DNA from 3 places in the Alteromonas sp. H02 genome. Region 1 is predicted to be linked to each of the others. Evidence: predicted binding sites of a transcription regulator. Region 1 holds the regulator's gene; each other region holds the start of a gene.

Region 1 (3,167 bases):
TATCTGCCGGCCAGATTGTTGGCCTGTTAGGCCCCAATGGTGCAGGTAAAACCACCACTTTTTACATGATTGTAGGCCTGGTGGCACTGGATAAGGGCGATATTCGCATCGACGAGATGGATCTGACCCGCCAGCCCATGCACGAACGTGCCCGCAACGGAATTGGTTATCTACCCCAGGAAGCCTCTATTTTCAGAAAGTTAACGGTTTTTGACAATATCATGGCAATATTGCAGACACGCAAAGACCTTTCTTCTGCCGAACAGCAAAATGAAGCCGATGCGCTACTTGATGAATTCAATATCAACCATATACGTAATAGTACAGGGATGAGTTTGTCGGGGGGAGAGCGGCGTCGGGTAGAAATTGCCAGGGCACTGGCGGCGAATCCAAAATTTATTTTGCTCGATGAACCCTTTGCGGGAGTTGACCCAATTTCGGTTAATGATATAAAGAAGATCATACAGCATCTTCGTGACCGTGGAATTGGTATCCTGATTACCGACCACAACGTCCGGGAAACCCTCGACGTATGCGAGAAAGCCTACATTGTGAGTCAGGGGGAATTAATCGCCCAGGGCACCGCCGAACAGGTTTTAAGTAATCAAAAGGTCAAGGATGTATACCTGGGTGAGCAATTCAGGCTATAGTTAGATGCATATAGACAACAAATTTTGTCCCGATCAATAATAAGCAAGGCGTTAAGAACAGAAGTAGATGAAACCATCTTTACAGCTCAAATTTAGTCAACAACTTACTATGACGCCACAATTGCAGCAGGCGATTAAACTGCTGCAACTATCTACTCTGGATTTACAACAGGAAATCCAGGAAGCGCTCGATTCAAATCCGTTATTGGAAGTTGATGACAACAGCGACAACGATACGGTTGAGAAAAGTAAACTCGATGCGGAAGCGGATGCCGCAGCAACCGCCAGCACCGAGACCAGCATGGACACCAATGAGGCCCTCGAAAAGAACGAGTTGCCCGACGAATTACCCATCGACAGCACCTGGGATGAATATTATTCGGCCTCCTCAGCGCCAGCGCCAGGCCCTGCTTCCAACGACGATGAGAATGTTTTTCAGGGTGAAACCACCGACAATATTCAGGACCACCTGCTCTGGCAAATGCGCCTCACGCCCTTCAGCGATGTAGACCGTGCCATTGCGATTGCCATTATTGATTCGATTGACGAATCAGGATATTTAACCGTAACAGTTGAAGATATCCTGCAGAGCGTCAATACTGAAGATATGGAAGAACCGGTTGAAGTGGACGAAATTGAATGCGTGCTGAAACGGATCCAAATGTTCGACCCGATTGGTTCAGGCTCACGTACCCCGCAGGAGTGTCTACTGGTCCAGTTAAAACAATTTGCTCCCGACACGCCATGGCTCAAGGAAGCAAAAACCCTGATTGAAGACTATGCCGACCTGCTGGGCAGCAAGGACTATCGCACCTTAATGCGTAAATCACGCCTGAAGGAAGACGATTTGCGTGAAGCAATGCGCTTACTGCAAACCCTTAATCCGCGTCCGGGCAGTGCATTAATTACTCAGGAGCCCGAGTACGTTATTCCCGACGTATCGGTCACCAAGAAAAAAGGCCGTTGGGTGGTTGAACTCAATCCCGACAGCCTGCCAAAACTGAGCGTAAATCAGCAGTACGCTGCCATGAGCCGTCAGGCCCGCAACAGTTCAGATTCCCAGTTTATTCGCTCGCATATGCAGGAAGCCAAGTGGTTTATCAAGAGCCTGGAGTCGCGTAACGAAACCTTGCTCAAGGTTGCTAACTGCATTGTGCAGCAGCAAATGGGCTTTTTCGAACACGGCCCGGAAATGATGAAGCCTATGGTCCTCAATGACGTAGCCGAAATGGTTGATATGCATGAATCTACCATTTCGCGGGTAACCACTCAGAAATACATGCACACCCCCCGCGGTATTTTTGAACTGAAGTATTTCTTCTCCAGCCACGTAGCCACCGAGTCGGGCGGAGAATGTTCATCTACTGCCATCCGCGCTCTGATTAAAAAACTGGTTGCCGCCGAGAAGCCCAGTAAACCACTAAGCGACAGCAAAATTGCTCAATTGTTGGCCGAACAAGGTATAAAAGTTGCCCGGCGGACAATAGCAAAATACCGGGAATCCTTGTCGATTCCACCGTCTAACCAACGCAAGAGCCTTATTTAGGCCGAAATATAAGGAAGACGAACTATGCAAATAAATCTTACAGGTCATCACATCGAGATAACCGATTCTTTGCGTAATTATGTTGATACCAAGTTTAGTAAACTGGAGCGCCACTTTGATCACATATCCAATGTGCATGTGATCCTCAACGTGGAAAAGCTTGCTCAAAAAGCCGAAGCCACGATGCATTTGAGTGGCGCGGAAGTATTTGCCTCGTCAGAAAATCAAGATATGTATGCCGCGATAGACAGTATGGTCGACAAACTGGATCGCCAGGTAATTAAGCATAAGGAAAAGCTCAAAAAGCACTAGGCCCAATTTAACCTTATGAATATTCAAGCCTTAGTTAGCCTGGATCGCACTGAATGTGCGGTCCAGTGCAACAGTAAAAAAAGAATTTTAGAAATCATCAGCGATATTGCTGCCGAAACCAACGCCGAAATTCAAAAAGAAGACGCGCTTAACGCCCTGCTCAGTCGTGAAAAAATGGGCAGCACCGGCATTGGCAATGGCATAGCGTTGCCGCATGGCAGACTGGCTAATCTTTCCAACGTAACAGCCGTGGTAGTAACCACCAACCCAGCCATTGCCTTTGACGCCATTGATGATAAACCGGTTGATATCTTTTTTGCCATTCTGGTACCAGAAAACCAGACCGAGGGGCATTTGCAGACCCTCGCCACGATTGCCGGCAAGTTAAGCCAGAAAAGCATTGTAAAAACCATCCGTAACGCCGAATCGAAGGAACAGGTTATCGCCGCACTATGCGACGAGGCTGCAAATTAGTCCGGCAGGGAGTCTGACAAAACCATGAAACTCATTATCATCAGCGGGCGCTCCGGCTCCGGCAAATCCGTTGCGCTAAGGGCGCTGGAAGATTTAGGCTACTACTGCGTTGATAACATTCCGGTAAACCTGCTCCCCACCCTCACCCATACCGTGGTCGACGAATACGATCAGGTAGCCGTGAG
Region 2 (3,167 bases), 1.3 Mb from region 1:
TAAGTGGCGCCGCATTCGCGATAACAAATGAAGGGGTATCGAGCTCAAAGCTTTCATCATCAAGGGTCACCTGAAGCTTTTGCGGGTTGCTGGTGTTCATTGCTTTCCACAGGCCCTCAAGATAAGCCATCTGACCACCGTTATTCTTTTCCTCTCGGTCGGCATGTTCAATCATCTGAGACTCAAAGCCAATGGCAGACACTAAAAGCATTAGTCTGCCATTACATTCTGCCGTATCCACCGGCGTATATTGCTGCTCACAAATCACTTCACAGGCACGTGTGATGGGCGCGAGCTTGCTACGCAGGCCATATACAATCTGACTTAGTGCATTGGCAGTGCCCAGAGGAATAATGCCCAGCACCTTCTGGTGTTCGCGGGTTACTGTGGCAACTTCTGTAACTGTACCATCGCCACCACAGGCGATTAATATTTCGTTACCAGCCTTTATTGACTGATGTGCCTGCCAGGTGGCATCGAGCTCAGGTGTGGTCTCATATATGGTGACCCGGAACTGACTGTTTAAATGGGAAAGGATTTCTTCCTTGTACGTTTTCCATTTGCCGCCGCCTGCTACCGGGTTGGCAATGAGAGCCAGCTGCGCATTTAATTTTAAACGGCCACGTTGTTTCACCGCTGAAAGACTCTTAAGCTGGTGCTTATTAAGTCTGGCAGTAGCTCGTACTGACTGAATCTTATTCATCACATCAACCACTGACAGCGCATCGTTGCGGGCCAGCAGGTAGGCAGCCATTACCAGCACCGAGCGACCGCGCCCTAAAGCACAATGAACCAGTATTTTGCGACCATCGCGAATGTGTTGATCAATCCAGTTTAGTGCCAGGTGAAGCTGCTCATTGGTAGGACTGGCATGGTCGAGTACCGGAATATTCAGATAATCCACATCATAGCGGTAACTGGTCCAGTCGAGGCCGTCGAATTCTGCCGTTACATCCAGAATACAGTCGATCCCCTGGTTGCTGAGTTTTTCAATGTCGCTACCGACCAGTCGTGTACCCAGATACAGTTGTTCTTCGATTTTCTGAATATTGGGTACCTTATCGGTTTTGCGTTCATAATAGTTATAGAAACGGGCACCCAGCAGAAAAGGAATAAACAGCCAGCGTACGTAAACCGGGATCCGCCCGTCTTCGCGTTTTCTGAATAATTCGGGGTAATTAGTCAGATAAGCTACACACACGGCAAACAGCGATGCCGCAGTCCACAGAATGACCACATTTATCCACCAGTAGGGCACATAGGCCGCAATGACACAAAGTAAAATGCCAGCCAACAGATAATACTTAACCATCTTCATTGGTTATTCTCTCCCTCAGTGAACCCACAATCGTTAGCGCCGTATCAGTTACAGCAATCAGTTAAAACGTTAGTTTCGGTAATACTGGTAATACAAGTATTGTGCCGTGCGGTTTATTTTAGTGGGGTGAAGGATTGTTTAAGTTAATCAATTTTATCGGTTTTCAGGCTAGTTGGTGGCTGCTTATCCTGTACCAGAATCAATACTGGTGGGTGGTTGCTGCGCTGTTGATTGCCCATATTGTGCTGGTTGGGGAGTCACTCACAGAATTCGCCGTAGTGCTGGTTGCAGCAATCGCAGGCGTCATTACCGACAGTTTGCTGGCGATGTTTGGTGTGTACATTTTTTCTGGTTCCGGGCAATTCTTACCGATCCCTTTCTGGCTTATTTTACTATGGTTCGCCTTTGCCTCTACGCTGAGGCACAGTCTGGCATATCTCAGCACACACTACTGGTTAGCTGCCGGACTTGGTGCGGTCGGTGGTACGCTTAGCTATGTGGCGGGTATGAAGTTACAGGCAGTTACTTTCGGCTTAGCTTTTTATCCTACCGTATTTTTACTTGCCGCCATCTGGGCATGCCTTATGCCTGTGATCTTTTTGCTAAGCCAACGCGTTGAAGCCGTAGCACAACGTGTTAATGGCAGTGACACATTCCAAACCACAAAGGAGAAGTTATGACACCCTTGTCGATGGTAACGGGAGGTAACCGTGGGATCGGTTTTGCAATAGCAAAAGGCTTGCTGAAGCTGGGTCACAAGGTATTACTGGTAGCCCGTGACGAAGAAGAAGCAGAGCAGGCCTGTGCAGACCTCAATGGCGATGTGCATCCAATCGTGATGGACATTACTGCACAGGGGGCAATGGAAGACGTTCTCACACGAGCAGTGGCGGTGTTCGGTGATATCGATATATTGATTAATAACGCGGGTGTGATGCACAGTGACAATCTCGCGGAGCTAAGTGCAGACGACCTGCAGTCATCGTTTGATGTACATGTAAAAGGTCCGGCGATGCTGACAAAAGCCGTGTTGCCCGCCATGCTGGAAAACAACTATGGGCGTATTATTAATGTGTCGAGTGGATATGGCAGCTTTGCAGAGAAACTTGGCGGACCACCAGCTTACGCGGTCACGAAAGCGGCGCTGAATGCGCTGACAGTGAAAACGGCGGCGTCAGTGCCAGCCGGTAAAAATGTCAAAGTAAATGCTATGTGCCCGGGCTGGGTTCACAGCCGAATGGGCGGCCCCAGTGCACCACTAACGCCGGAAGAGGGCGCTGACACGGCTATCTGGCTGGCCAGTCTCGATGAAGACAGTCCTAACGGGATGTTCTTCCGCAAGCGCAAACCTATCAGCTGGTAGTCTGTGCAACCGCCGGTGTGAATATTTTTCACACTGGCGGGCAGATCTGGGCGAACCTTCATCTATCTGCTTATCTATTTCTTGTTATTTATCAATATATATTATTGAAATTTAAAGGCTATTTTTCCCTTTTCTAAATTGGCGTCGACTTTGCAGGATTAGTTGTAATAACTGATGCAAAGCGACAGGCGATAAATCATCAGCCGGCTTCGAAAGGAGATTAGTCAGTGAGTGAGTCTTTAGCGGTGTCTGCCGGTGCAGGCAAACAGGAAAAGGTGGGTATAACTCAGGATCATTATCAACCAGCGGTAGTTTCTGTTGGCATTGTATTGTATGAGTGGAACGAGGCTGTCCGCCAGCGTGTGCAGCGCCTTGGTACTCATTTTGGTAACAGTGGCATCAAGTTACAGTTACTCACCCATTCAGATCTCGTCAGGCATGACGACAAAGCCAAACACCTGCAGGGCGTTATATTTCAATTGCCGC
Region 3 (3,167 bases), 650 kb from region 1:
CCAGGTTTGGCACATTGCGATGCCGTTTGAGGGGGGAGACCATTCCATCGTTGACCTTGCACTCTAGGTCAAAGAACAAAACGCGCTTAGTCGTACCTAAGAGCACGTTTGTTAGTGATTTATACTGCGTGGACTCAGCCTTTGTTTAAATTACTAACAGTTCGCTGCAAAAAATGTACAGAAAAGGTCGGCAGCTTCTAATAAACTTTTCATTCTTGCTGAACAGAGCTTAGTGCTTAGCATTTGCCGGAAGTGGTTTTTTCCCAACTAATCCGTTTGTGCAGATGAACGAATTACAGAAACTACAAGCTCAGCATAACCCAACCTACTCGTGCAAAATCTTTTGGGCACGAATGTAACTGTTTAAGTTATTGTGGTTTACGCGCTTACACCTTTACCTGAAAAACCGCCTTTCTTTTTACCGGCTTTATCGTAGGTCAGGGACTCTTTGGCCCGAACATCCATCATCAGGTTGCGCAAATGAACCAGGCGTAACTGACCTTGCTCAACGGCAAGCTGGTTTACTTCGGTACAATACTGGCATTCGCTGAGCAGGGTTTTGGCTTGGTCAATATGGGCCTGAATGTCTTCGGGGAGGGGCGCTTCTTGCTGAAGCGCCTGCAACTGCGGGTTAATGGCATCGTCGAGGTTTTGGATAGCACCGAGCAATTGTTCTTTTTCTTTGAGCAGCGTCATTAACGCTTCGGCATCCCTGGAGCTAATCAGATGCAACTCCTTGTCCAGCATCGCCTTGAGTGATGCAAGATTGTCAGTCTGTTGCGTTAATTGCTCATTCAGTATTGCCGTCATGGTTTATTGCTTCAGGACTTAAATCCAAAAATCTCCGATTCCAGGCGCGCAATCTTCTTCGCCAGTGACTGTGGATCCACTTTGTACTCACCACTTTGAATGGCTTTCTTCAGTTTATCGACCTTTTCCTGATTAACCGGCGCTTCGGCGCTTTTCTTCTGTACCTGATTTAACTGCTGAGCAGACTGCGTCAATGACACAGAATCCTGACGCGGCACATTGGCAGCCTGAGCTGTTGATGCGGCCGCTTGCTGCGCAGCCGTTTTATTTTGTTGTGGCTGTTGCTGACTGTTGACCTTGTTATTGTCAACAGGCGCTTTGGGTAAGCCATTGTTTACGTTGTTAATTGCCATAATTAATTTCCACTACCTTCTAAACCTCAATATATATATCGGCTGCAGGCAGAATTTCTTTAGGCTCAATTGCGTATTTTTCGTGTAAAACCCACGGTACTTGTAGCAACACTATCACAGATTCACCACAACTTCCTGGGTACTGGCCACTTCAGCAATGACAGACTTATTAGAACTGCTGTTTACCACTTCGATGGTGTCGCCAATTACGCCATCCTGTCGGGCAATGCCGGAGGTTTTTACCTTCATAGCTCCCGCATTGGCGCTAATGGTGATTCTATCACCTTTACAGATAAAGCATAGCATATTCGTTTGCACTGGCTGGCCTTCTCTGACCCGGTATTTCAGCCGGGCGCCCACCACATCCTTTAGCGAGGTGAAAGGGGTGTGTCGCAGTTGCTTAATGTCGACTTCTGCCAGCGACAAGTGACTGGCAGATAACACGGTATCCGGACTAATCATACTTGCTGTAACAACGATAGTACGAGTGCGGGTCACTTTGGCACTGGAAAATAAATACCAGTTGTTACTATCACAACTTACCCTCACATTGAGATATGATTGCTGCAGCGTGGCAGGGTCCACATCAAAACTAAAAGGGACGGTGCATTCCGGTATGTTAATGCGACTGTCTATGGGCGTCACATCCACGCTTAAATTATCGGCTAAATCGGTTTCCCGGGTTGGTGCCAGACGGTTTTCCAGAAACGCTTTAACAGCATTCGTCAGACGCTCGTGCGGCGTACTGGCGTTTTGTTGGGCAATTGCGCCAAAGTGAGCTAAGGTGATACCTGTAGTCAATATGAAAGCCAGGCGTGCAGGCAAAAGTAATGTTTTCAATATTTTCATGTTCAGATGTTTTCATTTTGACTATTATTAAATATAAATCAGCGAGTTTTGCTAATCAGAACAGCCGCGACAGTAAATTGACGCCACCTCTGTTAAACAGGAAACACGCAAACTCTATGCCCACATTGAAATATCGAGGTGAAGTATGTCTGGAATTTTAGATTCGGTTAATCAGCGTACGCAACTGGTCGGTCAGAACCGGCTGGAGTTGTTGCTGTTCCGTTTAAACGGTCGGCAGCGATTTGGTATTAACGTATTTAAAGTCCGTGAGGTGCTGCAGTGTCCGGCGCTTACTGCCATGCCAAAGCTTAATCCGTTGGTGCGAGGCGTTGCGCATATTCGCGGTCAGACCATTTCGGTTATCGATTTAAGTATGGCGACTGGCGGACGGAGGATCGAAGATCTTAAAACTGCTTTTATTGTGATTGCAGAATATAACCGCTCGGTTCAGGGGTTCCTGGTAGGTGCGGTTGAACGCATAATCAATACCAATTGGGATGCCATCATGCCGCCCCCGCAGGGAACCGGCAGGGCCAGCTACCTGACCGCCGTGACTGAAGTTGAAGGTGAACTGGTTGAAATCCTTGATGTAGAAAAGATCCTCAATGAGATTTCCCCACTGAATACTGAAGTGAGCGCTGAGGTTGCATCGACCCTTAATACTGACGCACATAAAGATAAAATTATTTTTATTGCTGACGATTCTTCCGTTGCCCGTAATCAGGTGAAAAGGGCCCTGACCACCCTTGGAATGGAAATTGAAATGGCCAAAAATGGCCTGGAAGCGCTCAAGCGCCTGAAAGAGATTGCCGAGGAAACCGGTGATGTTACCGACAAGGTAGGGGTGCTGGTGTCTGATATTGAAATGCCGGAAATGGATGGGTACACCCTCACTGCCGAAATTAAGAATACCCCGGAGCTGCAAAAATTGCATGTAGTGCTGCATACTTCTTTAAGTGGGGTATTTAATCAGGCGATGGTAAAAAAGGTTGGCGCAGACGACTTTATTGCTAAATTTCATCCTGATGAACTGGCTTCAGCTGTTCAGAAATGGCTTGGGCCTGAAGAATAATCAACGGAGTATTAACTGATTGATTAATAAGGATGTATCGCCTGGTGCGTACCGCCAGTTTCGGGAGTTTCTCGAACAGCAGT

The links. The regulator sigma-54, encoded in region 1, starts transcription at its own class of promoters, with help from an activator protein. The targets are predictions, from matches to a motif close to GTTGGCACGNNNNTNGNNT.
Region 2: AC566Q_RS13690 (diacylglycerol kinase family protein) is a predicted target of sigma-54. The motif match lies at 1,409-1,427, and genes of this name have one in related genera.
Region 3: flgA (flagellar basal body P-ring formation chaperone FlgA) is a predicted target of sigma-54. The motif match lies at 2,118-2,136, and genes of this name have one in related genera.

The regions. Positions count from the first base shown of each region.
Region 1 covers NZ_CM185021.1:4,263,035-4,266,201, forward strand. Annotated here, with positions in the region: gene lptB (LPS export ABC transporter ATP-binding protein) at 1-650, shown strand, start outside; gene AC566Q_RS19785 (RNA polymerase factor sigma-54) at 718-2,196, shown strand; gene hpf (ribosome hibernation promoting factor) at 2,221-2,508, shown strand; gene ptsN (PTS IIA-like nitrogen regulatory protein PtsN) at 2,524-2,982, shown strand; gene rapZ (RNase adapter RapZ) at 3,007-3,167, shown strand, end outside.
Region 2 covers NZ_CM185021.1:2,961,067-2,964,233, reverse strand. Annotated here, with positions in the region: gene AC566Q_RS13690 (diacylglycerol kinase family protein) at 1-1,318, opposite strand, end outside; gene AC566Q_RS13685 (DUF2878 domain-containing protein) at 1,453-1,998, shown strand; gene AC566Q_RS13680 (SDR family NAD(P)-dependent oxidoreductase) at 1,995-2,681, shown strand; gene AC566Q_RS13675 (hypothetical protein) at 2,909-3,167, shown strand, end outside.
Region 3 covers NZ_CM185021.1:3,608,932-3,612,098, reverse strand. Annotated here, with positions in the region: gene flgN (flagellar export chaperone FlgN) at 379-810, opposite strand; gene flgM (flagellar biosynthesis anti-sigma factor FlgM) at 822-1,163, opposite strand; gene flgA (flagellar basal body P-ring formation chaperone FlgA) at 1,278-1,964, opposite strand; gene AC566Q_RS16735 (chemotaxis protein CheV) at 2,158-3,084, shown strand; gene AC566Q_RS16730 (CheR family methyltransferase) at 3,104-3,167, shown strand, end outside.